DNA from 2 places in the Kitasatospora sp. NPDC101176 genome. Region 1 is predicted to be linked to the other one. Evidence: riboswitches for the same ligand, from Rfam matches in the RefSeq annotation. Region 1 holds a riboswitch; the other holds the start of a gene.
The links. Region 1 has a riboswitch for cobalamin ahead of ACIRS1_RS07685 (enoyl-CoA hydratase/isomerase family protein). Riboswitches for the same ligand answer to the same signal wherever they lie in the genome.
Positions count from the first base shown of each region.

Region 2: linked by a shared signal. The riboswitch ahead of ACIRS1_RS26280 (ribonucleoside-diphosphate reductase subunit alpha) and the one ahead of ACIRS1_RS07685 (enoyl-CoA hydratase/isomerase family protein) in region 1 are both predicted to bind cobalamin.

Region 1 covers NZ_JBIWPA010000003.1:509,765-514,571, reverse strand. The annotation lists gene ACIRS1_RS07695 (CbtB-domain containing protein) at 1-175, shown strand, start outside; gene ACIRS1_RS07690 (CbtA family protein) at 195-947, shown strand; cobalamin riboswitch at 1,058-1,248, shown strand; partial or broken gene ACIRS1_RS07685 (enoyl-CoA hydratase/isomerase family protein) at 1,251-1,949, shown strand; gene mmsB (3-hydroxyisobutyrate dehydrogenase) at 1,946-2,830, shown strand; partial or broken gene ACIRS1_RS07675 (enoyl-CoA hydratase-related protein) at 2,827-2,979, shown strand; cobalamin riboswitch at 3,037-3,177, shown strand; gene ACIRS1_RS07670 (peptidase) at 3,276-4,361, shown strand; gene ACIRS1_RS07665 (flagellar hook-length control protein FliK) at 4,413-4,807, shown strand, end outside.
Region 2 covers NZ_JBIWPA010000022.1:40,990-53,951, reverse strand. The annotation lists gene ACIRS1_RS26320 (DUF6879 family protein) at 117-644, opposite strand; gene ACIRS1_RS26315 (helix-turn-helix domain-containing protein) at 788-1,633, opposite strand; gene ACIRS1_RS26310 (DUF6879 family protein) at 1,630-2,133, opposite strand; gene ACIRS1_RS26305 (hypothetical protein) at 2,468-2,740, opposite strand; gene ACIRS1_RS26300 (ATP-binding protein) at 2,737-3,171, opposite strand; gene ACIRS1_RS26295 (helix-turn-helix domain-containing protein) at 3,388-4,239, shown strand; gene ACIRS1_RS26290 (DUF397 domain-containing protein) at 4,265-4,453, shown strand; gene ACIRS1_RS26285 (ribonucleotide-diphosphate reductase subunit beta) at 4,527-5,543, opposite strand; gene ACIRS1_RS26280 (ribonucleoside-diphosphate reductase subunit alpha) at 5,543-7,945, opposite strand; cobalamin riboswitch at 8,134-8,298, opposite strand; gene ACIRS1_RS26275 (glycosyltransferase family 39 protein) at 8,340-10,388, opposite strand; gene ACIRS1_RS26270 (glycoside hydrolase family 26 protein) at 10,388-11,509, opposite strand; gene ACIRS1_RS26265 (glycosyltransferase family 2 protein) at 11,515-12,933, opposite strand.

The DNA of each region.
Region 1 (4,807 bases):
CGCCACCATTCCCGTCCGGGCCGTCCTGCCCTGGGCGGTCTTCTTCGGTGTCCTGATGCTGCTGGCGATCTACTTCGTCGGCGCCGAGCAGGGTGCCACCTCGCTGATCTCCGGCGAGGACGTCCACGAATGGGTGCACGACGGTCGTCACCTGCTCGGCTTCCCCTGCCACTGAGAACGGGGAAGACCGCACAGTGAACTCCGCAACCGTCAGAACCCTGCTCGTGCGCGGGATGATCGCCGGCCTCGCGGCCGGCGTTCTCGCGCTCGTCACCGCCTACCTGCTCGGTGAGTCCAAGGTGGACGCCGCCATCGAGTTCGAGGAGGCGCACTCCGCCGAGCACGGCATGGAGGTGGTCAGCCGTTCCCTGCAGTCCACGGCGGGTCTGGCCACCGGCATCCTGCTGTTCGCCGTGGCCATGGGCGGCATCGCCGCCCTCGCGTACTGCTTCGCCCTCGGGCGGATCGGCCGCTTCGGCGCCCGGGCGACGGCGCTGGTCGTCTCGCTCGCCGCGCTGGTGACCGTGTACGTGGTGCCGTTCCTCAAGTACCCGGCCAACCCGCCGTCCATCGGCAACCCCGACACCATCGGCAAGCGCACCGTCCTGTACTTCCTGATGATGGTGCTCAGCGTCCTGCTCGCGGTCGCGGCGGTCATCATCGGCAAGCGCCTGGCCCCGCGCCTGGGCAACTGGTACGCCGCGGTCGCGGCCGGGGGCGGCTTCGTCGTCGCCGTCGGCCTGGCCTACGCCCTCCTGCCGGTGATCAACGAGGTGCCCGAGGCATTCCCGGCCACCCTGCTCTGGCAGTTCCGCCTCGCGGCGCTCGCCATCCAGCTCGTGCTGTGGACCTCCTTCGGGCTGGTCTTCGGCGAGCTCGCCAAGCGCGTGCTCGAGCCCGAGCCCGCCGCGGTGAAGGCCCCGGCCCAGGCCGTCGCCGCCCGGTAGCACCCGCGCCGCCGACCCGCAGCCCGCTCCCCGCACGGGGGGCGGGCTGCGTCGTCCTGCGCCGACCGGGGGAGGGCGCGGTGACGGTTCGTCACGGGATCTGGACTTACTAGGACGTCCGACTATATGGTCGACGGCAGGTCCGCGGTGTCAGGGAAGCCGGTGTGAGTCCGGCACGGTCCCGCCACTGTGACCGGGGAGTCCGTCCTTGCAGGAGACGGCCACTGGCAGCCGCCGGGAAGGCCTGAGGGCGTGCGGTGATCCGGGAGTCAGGATACCGGCCGCGGGTGATCCGTGTTTTCCGGGAGCGTCCGGATCGTCACCGGGAAAACGCGCGTCGCCATGCCGGAGGCCGGCATCGGCTTCGTCCCCGACGCCGGCGGCACCTACCTGCTCGCCCTCGCGCCGGGCGAGTTGGGCACCCACCTCGCCCTCACCGCGGGCTCCGTCGGTGCCGCCGACGCGCTGCTCTGCGGGCTCGCCGACCACTACGTCCCCGCCGAGCGGCTGCCCGTGCTGCTCGACGACCTCGCCGAACTGCCCGTCCACGAGGCCCTGGAACGGCATGTCGAGCCCGCGCCGGCCGGTCTGCTGGACGGTCGGCGGGCGTGGATCGACAGCTGCTACGCGGCGGGCACCGTCGAGGAGATCCTCGCGCGGCTCGGCGACAGCGGTGAACCCGAGGCCGCGCAGGCCGCCGAGCGCATCGCCGCCAACTCCCCGACCGCCGTCAAGGCCACCCTGGCGGCCCTGCGCCGGGCCCGCGCCCTGGGCCCGCTGGAGGCCGTGCTCGACCAGGAGTACCGGACCTCCTGCGCGGCGCTCGCCACCCCGGACCTCGCCGAGGGGATCCGGGCCCAGGTGATCGACAAGGACCGGTCACCGCGCTGGACGCCGGCCTCCCTGGGAGCCGTCGAACCCGCCACCGTGGCCCACTGCTTCGCCCCGCTCGGCGACGGAGAACTCGGCCTCGCCGCCACCACACCCCTGGAGCGCTGGTGACCCACCGCATCGGATTCGTCGGACTGGGCACCATGGGCGGCCCGATGGCCGCCAACCTCGTCGCCGCCGGACACCGGGTGACCGGCTACGACCTCTCGGCGGAGGCCCGGGAACGGGCTGCGGCGCGGGGAGTGATGATCGCGGGTTCCGCCGCTGAAGCGGTCGGCGAGGCCGAGGTGGTGCTCACCATGCTGCCGACCGGACGCCATGTCCTCGACTCCTACAGCGAGTTGACGGAGTCGGCAGCGGGAGCGCTGTTCGTCGACTGCTCCACCATCGCGGTCGGGGACGCCCGGGTCGTCGCCGACCTCGTCCGGGTCGCGGGGCACCGGGCCGTCGACGCGCCGGTCTCCGGCGGCGTGCCCGGAGCCGAGGCCGCGAGCCTGACCTTCATGGTGGGCGCGGACGGGCCCGACTTCGCCGAGGCCGAGCCGGTGCTCGCCGCCATGGGCCGCCGGGTCGTGCACTGCGGGACGTCCGGGGCGGGGCAGGCCGCGAAGATCTGCAACAACATGATTCTCGGCATCTCGATGATCGCGGTCAGCGAGGCCGTCGTGCTCGGGGAGAGCCTCGGGCTCAGCCACCAGGCCCTGTTCGACGTGGCCTCCACCGCCTCCGGGCAGTGCTGGGCACTGACCAGCAACTGCCCCGTCCCCGGGCCCGTCCCGGCCAGCCCGGCCAACCGCGGGTACGCCGGAGGTTTCGCCGCCGCCCTGATGGCCAAGGACCTCGGACTCGCGGCCGCCGCGGCGACAGTCTCCGACGTCCCCGCCGAACTGGGCGGCAGGGCAGCCGAGTTGTACGCGGCGTTCGCCGAGGAGGCGGGCGCCGGGCTGGACTTCTCGGCCATCATCACGACCCTCAGGAAGGACGACGCATGACGTTCGAGACGATCCTGGTCGAGCGCAGGGGCCGGGTGGGCGTGATCACGCTCGACCGCCCCAAGGCGCTGAACGCCCTCGACACCACGCTGATGAACGAAGTCGTGGCGGCCGCCGAGGAGTTCGACCGCGACCGGGGCCCGGGGTGCCGTCTTCCGGTGCCGGAACCGTGACGTGGCGCACCGTCCCTTGACCGGATCTTCGCGTCTTCGCCATGATGGGCCGTCATGTTGTGACTCCGCCGACGGGGGAAGTCCGGTTCGAATCCGGCGCTGACCCGCAACGGTAGGCCGCCGACGTCCCGTCGGCGGCGAGCCCGAGTACCCGGCGGCGGAGGTGTGTCACCCCCTCCTCCCGTCGTGGTCTGCGGGCCGGAGCTCCGAGGGCTGCCCGGCGTGCCGCCGGCGCCCTCCGGGCCCCTGCGTCCAGGCCCGGAAAGGCAGCCATGCCCGCCCTCCGCCGCACTCTCGGTCTGCTCGCGATACCCGCCCTCGCCGTCGCCACCGCACTCCCGGCCGCCACCGCCGCCCAGGCCGCACCCGCCGCCGCACCCGCCGCGACCGCGGCCCCGACGATCCGCCCCGACGCCGCCGCGGGCGGCTGGCTGGCCCGCCAGCTCGTCGACGGCGACCACTTCGAGTCCGTGTTCAACGGCACCGCCTACCCCGACCAGGGCCTGACCGTCGACGCCGTGCTGGCCTTCGCCGCCTCCCACGGCTCCGACGAGGCCGCCGCCCGGGCCACCGCCTGGCTGGCCAAGCCCGAGATCCTCGGCGGCTACCTCGGCGACGGCACCACCGAGGCCTACGCCGGTGCCACCGCCAAGCTGCTGCTCGCCGCCGAGGTCCGCGGCGCGAACCCGACCGCCTTCGGAGGCGTCGACCTGCCGGCCCGGCTGCGCTCCCTGCAGACCGCCGAGGGCCGCTTCTCCGACCGCTCCCAGTGGGGCGACTACAGCAACGCCTTCGGCCAGTCGCTCGCCCTGATCGCCCTGCACCGCACCCCCGGCGGCGCCCCCGACGCGGCCGTCGACTTCCTGGCGAACAGCCAGTGCGCGGACGGCGGCTACCCGGTCTCCTTCGGCCAGACCATCTGCACCAGCGACCCGGACGCCACCGCGCTGGCCGCCCAGGCCCTCGCCGCCACCGGCCGCACCGCCAAGGCGAACGCGGGCCTCGGCTGGCTCACCGCCCACCAGAACGCCGACGGCGGCTTCGCGGCCGCCGGGGCGACCGCCTCCAACGCCAACACCACGGGCCTGGCCACCCAGGCGCTGCTGGCCGGCGGACGCCTCGGCGCCGGCCTGAAGGGCTGGAGCCGGCTGGTGAAGTTCCAGCAGGGCTGCTCCGCCGACCCGGCGGTCCGCGGCGCCGTCGCCTACGACGCGACCGGCTTCAACCCGGCCAACGGCGCCCGGGCCACCGCGCAGGCCGCGCTCGGCCTCGCCGGCACCCCGCTGGCCACCCTCTCCGCCGCCGGCGCGCGCCCGGCCGCCCCGACCCTGGCCTGCCCGGCGCCGGCCGCCCGCTGAGCCACCGAACTCCTGAGCCACCGAATCCCTGAGCCCACGAGGAGAGTTCCGATGACCGACACCCTCACCCCGGCCAGACCGGCCCGCCGCACGCTCGGCTCGATCGCCGCGGCCGCGGCCCTCACCGCCGGCCTGCTCGGCGCCTCCGCCGTCCAGGCCCCCGCGGCCCACGCGGCCGCCTGCAGCGGCACCACCGGCGTCACCGTCGTGGTCGACTTCACCGCCGTCGGCGGCGGCGTCGAGACCGGCTGCGCACCCGGCGATCCGGCCACCGGGCTCGCCGCGCTGACCGGCGCCGGATTCACGTACGCCTTCCACCCGCGGTTCCCCGGCTTCGTCTGCAAGATCAACGCGCTGCCGGCCACCTGCACCAACCCGACCGGCAGCGCCTACTGGTCCTACTGGCACGCCCAGCACGGCGGGCCCTGGTCGTACAGCAGCCTGGG
Region 2 (12,962 bases), on a different contig from region 1:
GAGATCGGGTTGTGCGCGTAGGAAGTCGGTCAGGCCGACTTCCTACGCGAGCGGTGGGGAGCGGGTCGGCTATGCCTGCCGAAGTTCCCGCAGCTCCGCTCCGAGCTGTGTCCTTTTCACTCGCCGTGCTCTGCCCACCATTGCGTGAACGGGACGGAGTGCGCCATTGCGATGTCACGGTATGCCCTGAACTGGGCGATCTCGTCACCGGTGAGGAACTCGGCTCCGAGGTACTTCCCGTTGCCGTCATAGCTCATCTCGGCAACGGTCTCGTCATCGAAGAGCCAGAAATCCGTCGCCTCGGGTAGGGGGTTCGCCTGGGCCGTGGTGTCGAGGATGAAGAACTCCTCTCCGGCCGCCATGTTCCGGTGGTACCCCCAAGCGAGTTCGAACCGGAGGTACTCCGTGAGCGGGCGCGCCAGGACGTGCACCCGATACATGCGCCTACCGGATCGAGTGGCAGCGGACACGGTCTCGACCCAGGCGGCGGTCCTGAAGCTTTCTGGTTGACCCTCGCCTGCGAGGAACGCGCGGTACGCGTCGACCCCGCCGGACTGGCTGTAGTCGGCCAGCGTTTCCAGTGGGAACGCCTCTCGGTCGAACTCCGAGAACCAGTCCCCGAGGGTCCTAGATGAGGTTGTCAAGGATGGCCTTTCGAATGGGTCGGGCGGCGATTGTGCTCGAGTCATGTCTCTTCCGCAGCGCCAGTGAATCTTCTCCGGTGGCCCCTTGCGTTGAGCAAGGGGCCATGGGGAAAGGCGGCCTGGTGCGGCGTGGACGCGAGGCGCTACGGCGTATCTACGCTCTCTTGCAGGAACTCATCTCGGATTTCCTCAACCAGTGCTCGCATATCTTCTCCATGGAGCGCGGCAGCATCAAACCTAGAAAATGTCGAAAGGTAGAGGGTGACGTCTCTTGGGTCGCGAGTGGTGATCTCCGAATGGAATGTCTCCACAATGACCAGGCGGTCGTCGTGCATGCTGAAGCATGTCATCGGGAAGTCCGGCATCAGTCCGGACAGGGGAAGAACTCCGATAGTCACGTTAGGGAGCCTGGAAAGTGAGACCAAGCGATCCAACTGCGTCGCCATGACGGCGGGAGGGCAGATCCGCCACCTCAGCACGTGCTCGCAGATGACGAATCTAAACTCGCGGTGCCGGTCGTACAGAACGGACTGGCGTTCCAGTCGGGCTGAGATCGTCCTTGCCTTGGAGTCCGCCGGAAGCTCTGGGGGTAATGAGAATACGGCTGATACGTACTCGGCGCTCTGGAGCAGCCCGGGAATCAGTTGTCCCTGAAACAGACGGAGGAGCGTCGTCTGGGCTTCGATGGCCTTGATCGCATGCTGGTGCTTCCAGTGACCCGTGCGGCGGAGTTCCCGCCAGGCCGTTTCCTCGGTGGCCGCACCGCGGGCCGCCTCCAGGAACTCAGCCTTGGCCTCGTCCGATATGCCGAGCGCGGTCAGGATGAGGTCCACATCCTGCACGCTGGGCAAGGTCTTGCCGTTCTCGATCTTCGAAAGCTTGGCTGGAGACATGGAAGCCCTGCGGGCGATGGTCTCGGCTGTCTTGTCCGAGGCGATCCGCAACGCCCGCAGGGCCTTACCCAAGTCGTTGGGCCGCTCCCCGCTCAAGCCGCCGTGTACTCCCTGAAGGGCACCGCGTGCGCCACAGCGATGTCCCGGTACTGCTGGTACTCGGCCAGACGGTCATCCGACAGCAGCTCGGCGCCGATGAACTGCCCCGAGTCGGTGTAGTGCATCCGGTAGACCCGGGTGTCGTCGAACAGCCAGAAGTCGTGGTCGGGTAGACCCGTCGCCTCCTGCAGAGCCGTGTCGATGATGCCGATCGACTCGCCGGCCTTGATGTTTCCGGGGTAGGCCGCCAGCTCGTACCGGAGGTAGTCCGACAGGGGAGACCGGAGGACGTGCACCCGGGCCACCCGCTTGCCCAGATCCGTCATCGAGCGGACCCACGGGTTGTCGGCACAGTCGGGCGGCAGCCCTTTGCCCGCGAGGAAGTCGGCGAACTCCTCCCGTTCCTCGTCCACGTCGTAGACGGCCAGTGTTTCGAGTCGGAAGGCCGTTCGTTCGAAGGTCTCGAAGAGGCGGCCGAAGTCTTCACCCTTGAGCACGGAAGAATCCCTCCAGGACTGCAGCTGGGACCACGATCGCCGACTCGCCGTCCGGCAGACTCAGCTCCGCCAGGCGGTGAGGATCGGTGATCACGTATCCCTGGACCACGTAGTCCCCGTTCTCGGTGCCCCACAGAGTGGGGCAGTTCCCGTTCTTACAGGACCCGTCCCCGGCTAGCCAACGCAGCATCATATGCCTCCAGTCGCCAGTGGTTCGTGTCTTGGTAAATGTTCCCGACCCATCAGGCGGAGGGTCAAGGATGCGATCTTTCCAAGACGGGAAATCGGTTCGGCCGTCCCCGCCCGGCGTGGGAGCCGGGCGGGGACGGGGAGTTCAGGGCTGGTGGGTGGTGATGGTGATGGGGTGGGCGGTCCAGCGGGTCAGCTCGCCGACGTAGAGGGTGGTGCTCCACCGGCCGCCGCGGGCGAGGCAGTAGGCGACGCCCTCGCCGCCGCCCGGGCCGATGCAGAGCCGGACGAAGTCCCGGTGGGCCTCGCGGACGGGCAGCCCGCGCACCCGCTCCCACAGCACGGGCAGCGCGTGGTCGAGGCTCGGGAAGACGGTGGGCAGCATGATGCCGACGATTCCGGCCCGGACAGCACTCATGCGGCGGCCTGCTCGGGGGAGATCTGGCACCAGACGACCTTGCCGATCCCGCCCCGGCGCGGGCAGCAGCCCCAGCTCTGCGCCAACTCGTGGACGAGGAGCAGGCCGCGGCCGGCCTCCTCGGAGTCGGCGGCGTCGCGGAGTTCCGGCTTCTCGCTGTCGGCGTCGTGCACCTCGATGCGGAGGAGGCCGTCGGCGAGGGTGAAGCGGACCTGGATCAGGCGGTCCCGGGGCGTACGGGCGTGCTGGACGGCGTTGGTGACCAGCTCGCTGACCAGCAACTCCCCGGTGGGGAGCAGGTGTTCGCCGGAGGGCTGGGGGAGGAGGAACTCGCGGAGCTCCCGGCGCGCAGCGCGGGGCGACGTGCGGTGCCGGGGCAGCCAGCAGGTCTGCTCGGCGGGGGAGGGGGAGAGGGGAGCGGCTTCGGGCATGGCGGGGCCACCTCTGGAGTGTGCAGGTGAGAGCGGCTGAAGGGGCATGGGGATGCCCGTGGGTGAGTCCGCGGCGGTCACTCTGGGTGGCATGGCGGACTACAGCAAGTAGCATGTAGTGGAAATGAGTCCATGTGCAACTTGCCCGATGGAAATTTTCCAAGATCTTTTTCCAGGGCGTATGATCTGGACCTAACCGGTGTGATGGAGCATCAGATGAGCCAAGCGCGAACCACAGTGCGCCGTAGGCGATTGGCGGCTGCTTTGGTCAGGCTGCGAGAGGAAGCCGGCAAGTCGCCCGAAGCAGCGGCGGAGCGTATCGGTTGTCACCGTTCGAAGATCAGCCGGATAGAGAACGCGCGTCTGGGCATCTCGCTCGGCGAGCTGCGAGATCTGCTGACCTTCTACGGTGTGGAAGACCACGGCCGTGTCGAGGAGTTGGTCGCTCTTGCTCGTCGGGGCCGAGAGCCCGGGTGGGTGCAGCGGGCGAGCTTGGCTCGGCCGTCCTACTCGGACTTCATCGATTACGAGGAGACGGCTGACTACATCAGGTCGTTCGAGAACATGCTGATCTCTGGCCTGCTGCAGACTCCCGACTACGCTCGCGCGGTGATGCAGGCCAAACCGTCCGGGCTGGCCGCCGAACAAGTGGATGCCTTGGTGACTGCTCGGATGGAGCGACAGGAGGTGCTCACCAGGCCGAACCCGCCGCGCTTGTGCGTGATCGAGGGCGAATCGGCGTTGCGCGTTGAGGTGGGTGGCGCGAAGGTGATGGCTGGGCAACTCGACAAGCTGCTCGAGATGGCTGGGCATCCCTACGTGGAGCTCCAGGTCTTGCCGGACCGCGCCGGTGCCCATGCTGGTTTGATGGGCTCATTCGTGATGTTCAGTTTCCCGTCCCCGGACTACTCGGACGTCGTCTGCGTCGAGCACCGGACAGGGACGCTCTACATGGAGACTCCAGCCGAGATCGATGAGTACACATTGATCTTCGACTCGCTCCGCTCAATCGCCTTGAGTCCGGCTGACAGTCTCGACATGATCGCTCGGGTACGACAGGGGTTCTGAACTCCGGGCAAGAGATGGGTGAGTTATGACCGGCGAGTGGCACAAGAGCACCTACAGCGGGCAGGGCGGGAACTGCATCGAGGCACAGGCCAGGCCGATGACGACAGCGGTCCGGGACTCCAAGGACCCTGGTGGTCCCGTGCTGCTGTTTCCGGCTGAGGCCTGGGACTCGTTCCTCGTGGGGGTCAAGGCCGGGGAGTTTTCGGCCGACTGATCCAACAGAGAGGTGCCCCGCACGGGCTGTGGCCGTGCGGGGCACCTCTGTGTCTGTCTGCGACCGCTACCGCTTAGAAGTCGTCGTCGAAGGAGACCGAGCCCTCGACGGCGACCTGGTACGCCGACACCCGGCGCTCGAAGAAGTTGGTCAGCTCCTGGACGTTCTGCAGCTCCATGAAGCCGAACGGGTTGCTGGACCCGTAGCGGATCGGCAGGCCCAGGCGGGCGAGGCGCTGGTCCGCCACCGCCTGCAGGTACTCCCGCATCGAGGCGGTGTTCATGCCGGGCAGGCCGTCACCGCACAGGTCCTGGGCGAACTGGAGCTCGGCCTCGACGGCCTCCTCCAGCATCTCCGTGACCTGCTTCGCCATCTGCTCGTCGAAGAGGTCCGGCTCCTCCTCGCGCACGGTGTCCACCACCGAGAACGCGAAGTCCATGTGCATGGACTCGTCGCGGAACACCCAGTTGGTACCGGTCGCGAGACCGTGCAGCAGGCCCCGGCTCCGGAACCAGTACACGTACGCGAACGCGCCGTAGAAGAACAGCCCCTCGACGCACGCCGCGAAGCAGATCAGGTTGAGCAGGAACGCCCGCCTGTCCTCCTTGCTCTGCAGCGAGTCGATGTGGTCGACCGCGTTCATGTACTTGAAGCAGAACTGGGCCTTCTGGTGGATGGAGGGGATGTTCTCCACCGCGGCGAAGGCCGCGTTGCGGTCCTCCGGGTCCGGAAGGTACGTGTCCAGCAGCGTCAGGTAGAACTGGACGTGCACGGCCTCCTCGAACAGCTGACGGCTCAGGTAGAGCCGCGCCTCGGGGGAGTTGATGTGCTTGTACAGGCTCAGCACGACGTTGTTCGCGACGATCGAGTCACCGGTCGCGAAGAAGGCGACCAGCCGGCCGATCATGTGCCGCTCGCCCTCGCTCAGCTTGGCGAGGTCGGCGACGTCGGAGTGCAGGTCCACCTCCTCGACCGTCCAGGTGTTCTTGATCGCGTCCCGGTACCGGTCGTAGAACGACGGGTAGCGCATCGGGCGCAGGGTCAGCTCGAACCCGGGGTCGAGCAGCATCTTCTCGCGGTCGTCGGACATCACTGGCAGGCCTCGCAGGACTCGGGGTTCTCCAGGGAGCAGGCCAGCGCGGCCTCCTCCTCCGGCGTGAGGGTCGGCGTGTTCACCGGGACGGGCGCGGCGGCACGGGCGGTGCCGGAGGCGGCCTGGGCGATCCGGGTGGCCGGGCGCGAGCGCAGGTAGTAGGTGGTCTTCAGACCGACCTTCCACGCGTACGCGTACATCGAGCTGAGCTTGCCGATGGTCGGCGCGGCCATGAACAGGTTCAGCGACTGGCTCTGGTCGAGGTACGGCATGCGGGCCGCGGCCAGGTCGATCAGCGCGCGCTGCGGCAGCTCCCACGCGGTGCGGTACAGCGACCGCACCTCGGCGGGCAGCCAGCCGAGTTCCTGGACGGAGCCGTTGGCGTCGCGCAGGGCGTCGCGGGTCGTCTGGTCCCAGACGCCGAGCTCCTTGAGCTCGCGCACCAGGTACGGGTTGACCTGCAGGAACTCGCCGCTGAGCGTCTCGCGCTTGAACAGGTTGGACACCTGCGGCTCGATGCACTCGTACACGCCGGCGATCGAGGCGATGGTCGCGGTCGGGGCGATGGCCAGCAGCAGCGAGTTGCGCAGGCCGGTCTCGGCGATCCGGGCGCGCAGCGCGCTCCAGCGGTCGGCCCAGTGCGGCTGCACGTCGAAGTGGTCGATGTGCAGCTCGCCGCGGGCGGCGCGGGTCTCGCCGTACGCCTCGTGGCGGCCGAGCTGCTCGGCCAGGTCGGCGGAGCGCTCGTAGGCGGTGAGCATGATGCGCTCGGCGATCAGCGTGGACAGCCTCGCCGCCTCGGCCGAGTCGAAGTCGATCCGCAGCTTGAAGAAGACGTCCTGCAGGCCCATCACGCCGAGGCCGACCGGCCGCCAGCGGGAGTTGGAGGTGCCGGCCTCGACGGTCGGGTAGAAGTTGATGTCCACCACGCGGTCGAGGAAGGTGACGGCGGTGCGCACGGTGGCGTCCAGCCGCTCCCAGTCCATCGCGCCGAGCAGGTCCTCCGCCGACGCGCCCTCGGCGACGTGCGCGCCGAGGTTGACCGAGCCGAGGTTGCAGACGGCGGTCTCGGAGTCGTCCGTGACCTCCAGGATCTCGGTGCACAGGTTGGAGGAGTGCACCGTGCGGCCGGGCAGCGCGGTCTGGTTGGCGGCGCGGTTGGAGGCGTCCTTGAAGGTCATCCAGCCGTTGCCGGTCTGCGCCAGGGTGCGCATCATCCGGGCGTACAGGGTCTGCGCGGGGATGGTGCGGACGGCCTTGCCGGCCTGCTCGGCCTTGCGGTAGGCCTCGTCGAAGTCGGAGCCCCACAGGTCGACCAGCTCGGGGACGTCGGCGGGGGAGAACAGCGACCAGTCCTGGTTGGCGTTCACGCGGCGCATGAACTCGTCCGGGATCCAGTGCGCCAGGTTGAGGTTGTGGGTGCGGCGCGCCTCCTCGCCGGTGTTGTCGCGCAGCTCGAGGAACTCCTCGATGTCGGCGTGCCAGGTCTCCAGGTAGACGCAGGCGGCGCCCTTGCGACGGCCGCCCTGGTTGACCGCGGCGACGGAGGAGTCGAGGGTGCGCAGGAACGGGACGATGCCGTTGGACTTGCCGTTGGTGCCGCGGATCAGGCTGCCGCGGGAGCGGATGCGCGAGTACGACAGGCCGATGCCGCCGGCGTGCTTGGAGAGGCGGGCGATCTGCGCGTAGCGGCTGTAGATCGAGTCCAGGTTGTCCAGCGGCGAGTCGAGCAGGTAGCAGCTCGACATCTGCGGGTGGCGGGTGCCGGAGTTGAACAGGGTCGGCGAGGAGGTCAGGTACTCCAGCCGGCTCATCAGGCGGTACAGCTCGGCCACCTCGCGCACGGACTGCTCGGTGTCGCCGACCGCCAGGCCACAGGCGACGCGGAGCAGGAAGTGCTGCGGGGTCTCGACGACCTTGCGGGTGATCGGGTGGCGCAGCAGGTAGCGGGACTGCACGGTGCGCAGGCCGAAGTACTCGAAGCGGTCGTCGCCCTGCCGGTCGATCAGCGCGTCGAGCACGGCGGCGTGCTTGGCGACGAAGGCGGCGGTGGTGTCGCCGATCAGGCCCTCGGCGTGGCCGACGGCGATCGAGGCGGCGAACGAGGTCGCGCCCTGGCTGTCGGCCTCGTCGACGATCTCCAGTGCGAGCAGGCGGGCGGCCAGCTTCGAGTACTGGGGGTCCTCGGCGATCATCGACGCGGCGGCGTCCACGGCCAGCCCGCGCAGCTCGGCGAAGTCCGAGCCGGCATGGCGGCCGCGCAGCGCGGCGGCGGCGACATGGCCGGGGTCCACCTGGGGGAGATCGACACTACGGTCGGTGAGCAGCCGCAGCAGCGCGCCGCCGGGGTCGGAGACCGTCGGGGCGGCGGGGGCGGAACCGGAGCCCTGGGCGGGCAGGGTGGCTGAGGCAGCGGTGGTCAAGGCGCTCTCTCCTGGCGGCGATCGGCGGCGGTGATCGGGTCCGGGCCGAACGGGGCAGGGGAGCACGGCGCGTACGCAGGAGTGCGTCGCGCGACGGTGGCGTCCCCGGCCCGCCCGCGAGGCCCGGAAGGTACTGCTCGTGCTGGCGCGGCCTCTGCGGGAGGGCCGTGGCGCACACCGTCGGCAGGTACTCGGACTCGCGGGCGCGGCTTGTCGAGCCGCCCGCACACCGCTGCGGGGCAGTCCCGGACTCGCACCGGGTTCCCCTGCTTTGACAGCAGGAGTGAGCATACATCTAGTGGCGGCTGACTGCGGCGGCACCATATGTTGTGGCCGACGTGTCGTGGGCCACGGCGGGCCCGGTGGCCGTTCAGTGCTTCAGATAGACCTTGTAGGTGCTCGAATCGCCCGTCGGAGAGGTGAACTGGGCGATCAACCGGTAGTGCCCGCCGCTCGCCAGCGCCGTCGCCAGGACGCGGTCCGTGGCGGCCGGGGCGGTGCTGTCCAGGACCACGACGGTGAAGTAGCCGTCCTTGATCGCGGCCGCGCTGCCCTCGTCGCCGTGATGCTCGACACCCGCCGCGTCCCGGTAGTCCGTCCCGGAGCGGGCCGAGGTCCACTGCTCGGGCCGGCTGACGGCGCCGAGGTAGTACTCGGGCAGCCCGTCGACCTCGGTCAGGTAGTGGCCCTGCGGCGTGGCGTGCACCCGTAGGACGGCGAGCAGCCGACCGGAGTCGGGCCCGTTCTGGTAACGCAGCGCTGACTGCTCCAGACCGAGCGCGAGCAGGGCGACCCAGACCAGGATGCCCAGCTGCGGGTGGCGGAAGTGCGCGCCGACCAGCCGGGTGAGGCCGACCCCGGCGAGCGGGGCGGCGAGCAGCATCCCGAAGCCCAGGTGCCGGAACAGCGCCCCCGAGGTGCCCAGCGCCAGGTGGACCGCCGGGACCAGCAGGGCGGTGCAGGTCAGGGCGGTGCCCAGCAGAGCGCGCTGGGCGCGGGTGGTGGTGACGCCGTCGTTCTCCGGCGACTCGAGCAGCTGCTCGCGGCGGGCGTACGCGATCGTGCCGGCCACCGCGAGGACGGTGAACAGGCCGCCCCACTGGACGGTGTTCAGCAGGATCTCGCCGACCGGACGGGAACCCTGCCCGTGGGCCGGGGACCACCCGGCGACCTCGCCGAGCAGTCCGAACGGCAGCAGGGCGCCCACTGTGCCGGCGGCGAGCAGCAGGGCCCGCAGGGCGGCCGGGCCGAGCCGTCGTCGCGGCCAGGCGGTGGCCGCCGCCAGCGCGACCAGCGCGGGCAGCGTGAACACCGCGGAGTACGCGACGGCGCAGGCCAGGGCGGCGACCGGCGCGGCGAGCAGGACGAGGGCCACCGGGCGGCGCGCGGTGAACACCGTGACCCAGGCCGCCAGGGCGACCAGCAGGACGGCGAGCGCCTCGGGCGCGGCGTAGAAGCCGACGACGACGGTCGACTGCACCACCGCGTAGCCGGCGATCGAACAGATCGCCACCCGCTCGTTGAAGAGCCGGCGGGTCAGCGAGTACAGCAGCACCGTGGTGAGCAGGGCGAAGCAGAGGCTGAGCACCCGGGCGCCGAAGATGCCGTTGGCGTCGGCGGCGGCGCCGGCCAACGGCAGGTACAGCTGGGGCGTGCCGGGTATTCGCTCGGCCAGGTGGGTGGTCACGGGGGTGCCGTGCAGCAGGTGGTCGAGCTGCTGGCGGCCGGCCACCATGGCGGCGGCCTCGTCGGGGTGCGCGGCGGCGAGCAGGCGCAGCGAGAGCAGGGCCTGGATGACGAGGACGGCGGCGAGCACGCCGCGGGCGATCCAGCGGCGCCGGGGGCTGGGGGCCGGGTCCCAGCCGATCGCGGGGACCTGCGGGATGGTGTACGGCGCCAGCTCGACGGCCTGGTCGTCCACCGGGCCGGGGGCGCCGGTCGGGGCCACCTGCGGCGGCGCGTCGGACGCATCGGGTCCCGGAACGTCGGGCCCGGAAAGGTCGGGCCCGGGAACGGCCGGCCCGGACGGATCGGTCTCCGGGCGGCCGGGCCCGGGGACGCCGGACGCAGGGACCCCGGACGCAGGAACGCCGGGCCCGGCACCGTCGCCTCCCGCCGCACCCGGCCCGGGCGAGCGGTCGGCGCGGCGGAACAGGTCGGTCCCGGCCGCGGGCGCCGAGGGGGCGGCGTCCGCCGTGGTCGGCGGGTGCCCGCCGCCGTCACGGGTGTCCGCGTCGAGGGCGGCCCGTGCGGCCCGCAGGGCGTGGGCGGCCCGGGCGGCGCGCGCGGCCCGTGCGGCGGCCGGGGCGGGTACGGCCTCGTCCGGCACCGGTACGGGCAGGTGTGCGGGCACCGGCGCCTGTGCGGGCCCGGCGGCCGCGTCGTCCGGGGCGGGGGCGAACTCTGACTCTGCGCTCATCATGGGTTCCGGATGTCGAAGCCGAAGCGGGGGTCGGACACGCGCCGCCTGAAGGCCGCGAGGGTCTCCGGGACGGCCTCGACGCGCCAGTCGGCCCGTTTGACGATGTTGAACCAGACGAAGCCGAGGATGTCGTCGTGCGCCGCGACCCCGGAGAACAGCTGGTCGATGTCCGCGAGCTGGCGTTTGCCCTGTTCCGAGGCGGTCTCGCAGATGAAGAACGGCTTCTGGCTGAAGCCGCGGATCTCGGCCATGGTCGGCCCGTACAGGAGGTCGAAGTTCTTCGGCCCGGTGCGGGTGAAGTACCCGGTCATGCCGGCCCAGTCGACGTAGGCGTCGCCCGGGTAGTAGGGCGCGAGCCGGGTGTTGGGCGCCGGGTCGGTGATGTTCGGGTTCCAGACCCAGATGACGTTGGTCGCCCCGGCCCGGTCGAAGAGGTCGTGCACGTGCCGCCAGGCGGCCACGAACTCCTGGGCGCTGGCGGCCTGCCGGCCCCACGGGTACCAGTTGCCGTTCATCTCGTGCGCGATGCTGATCGCGATCGGCTGGTCGAGCTTGGCCACGGACTTGGCGACGCCCCGGACGTAGTCGTCGGTGTCGCCGGCGGCGATCGAGGCCAGCGAGTGGTTGTACGGCTCCCAGGCCATGTACGGCAGGGCCCCGGCCGCGTAGATGCGCTTGGCGCCCTGGGTGTCGAAGCCGCCCTCCCAGTGGGCGTAGAACTCCAGGACGTTGGGCTGCTTGCCGATCGTGGAGGTGTAGACGGGCAGCGCGTCCATCGTCTCGGGGACGCCGGGCAGTGCGGCGCCGAGGTACTTGTGGTCCGGCTTGAGCAGCGGTGTGACGTCGTACGGCACGCCGGCCGGGACGGCCTTCGGCCTGGCGGCGGCGCTCGGGGTGCCGGTGGCCGTGCCGGGGGCACCCGTGGCGCCCGGGGTGGCGGGGGCGGCGGCCGCGGGCTGGTCGGGCTCGACGGCCTCCTGCATCGCGAAGCCGGGGTCCTCGGGGCCGCAGGCGGCGGTGGCGAGCAGCAGCGCGCCGGCGAGCAGGGCGAGTGCCGGCCGCCGGCGGTACCGGTCCGGCCGTCGGGGGTGGCCGGGCCGTCGGGGGTGGGCGGGCATGGTGATCACACGGCTTCCGTCGGTCGCGGCTGGACGAGGACCCGGCCGACGATGGTGGCGTAGAACAGACCGGACGCGAGGACGAGCGTGAAGTTCAGCGGGCCCATCGTGAGCATCCGCCAGATGCCGAGGCCCACCCAGAGGACGGCCGTCCCGCCGCTCCAGACGATCATGCCGATCCAGAAGCGGCGGGTCTTGTTCCGCTTGGCGCCGGTGGAGCCGGTCGGCTGCCAGGCCATCCGGTTGCGCCGCAGGATGTCCCAGATGGCGAAGACGTGCGCCCAGCCGTACATCATCCGGGCGGCCCAGGCCTCCAGCCGGTACGGGTTGCGGTGCCAGAGCGGGAAGACGACCGTCGCGTAGAGCAGGCCGGGCAGCACCAGCAGGGTGTTCTGCCAGCGGATCAGGTCGGGTCTCGCCAGCAGCAGCACGATCGGGATGAGCGGGGAGACCAGGGTGAACAGTGCCGTGTGGATGTAGTAGAAGAACCCGGACAGGTAGCAGGCCCGGGTGACCGGCCGCAGTCTGGTCGTCCAGAACTTGCGGCTGCCCAGCAGGCTCATCGACCCGGTGCACCAGCGGTACTGTTGGTTGAAGAAGCCGCCGACGTTGTCCGGGCAGACGCCGGTCGCCAGGGCGACGGGCACGTACTGCAGGTCCCAGCCGAGCCGGCGCAGGTCGAAGCCGGTGTGCACGTCCTCGGAGTGCCCGATCAGCGTGGTGCCGCCGTTCTCCTCCAGGGCGGCCCGCCGGTAGACGGCGCAACTGCCCACGCAGATGGCGCCGTCGTTGCGCTGCCGGGACACCTGCACGGTGCGGTAGAACAGCTCCTGGACGGCGCCGGCGCCGCGCTCGATCCAGTTCTGGCTGTCCAGGATGCGGAAGAACTGCGGGGACTGGATGATGCCGAGGCGCGGGTTGGCCGCCATGTACGGGAGCATCTCGGTCAGCAGGTCCGGCCTGGGCGCGAAGTCGGCGTCCAGGATGAGGATGTACTCGCTGTCGGAGTTGCGGAAGCCGAACTGCAGGTTCCCGGCCTTCTTGAACCAGCCCAGCTTGTTGCGGGTGCCGTACACGAACTCGAAGTCGACGGCCATCTGGGCGAGTTGCGGGCTGTTGCTGTCGTCGAGCACGTAGGGCGTGACCTCGCCCGGGTACTGGTCGCGCAGCCGGGCGACGTGGGTCCAGGTGTTGTGCAGGACCTCGATCGGCTCGCCGGCCACCGGCAGGAAGACGTCCACGGTCGGGTACCGCTCCGGGGACCAGTCCCGCACCAGCGCGCGGTGCGCCGCGAGGTCGAAGGTCTCGTTGAAGCCGTGCACCCAGCGGGATATCAGGTAGTAGACGATCGTGAAGGCCAGCGGCGGCACGAACAGGAAGAACCACGGCGTCGCGCCGAGCAGGCCGACCTCACTGGCCACCATGCACGCGAAGCTGACCAGGGAGAAGCAGG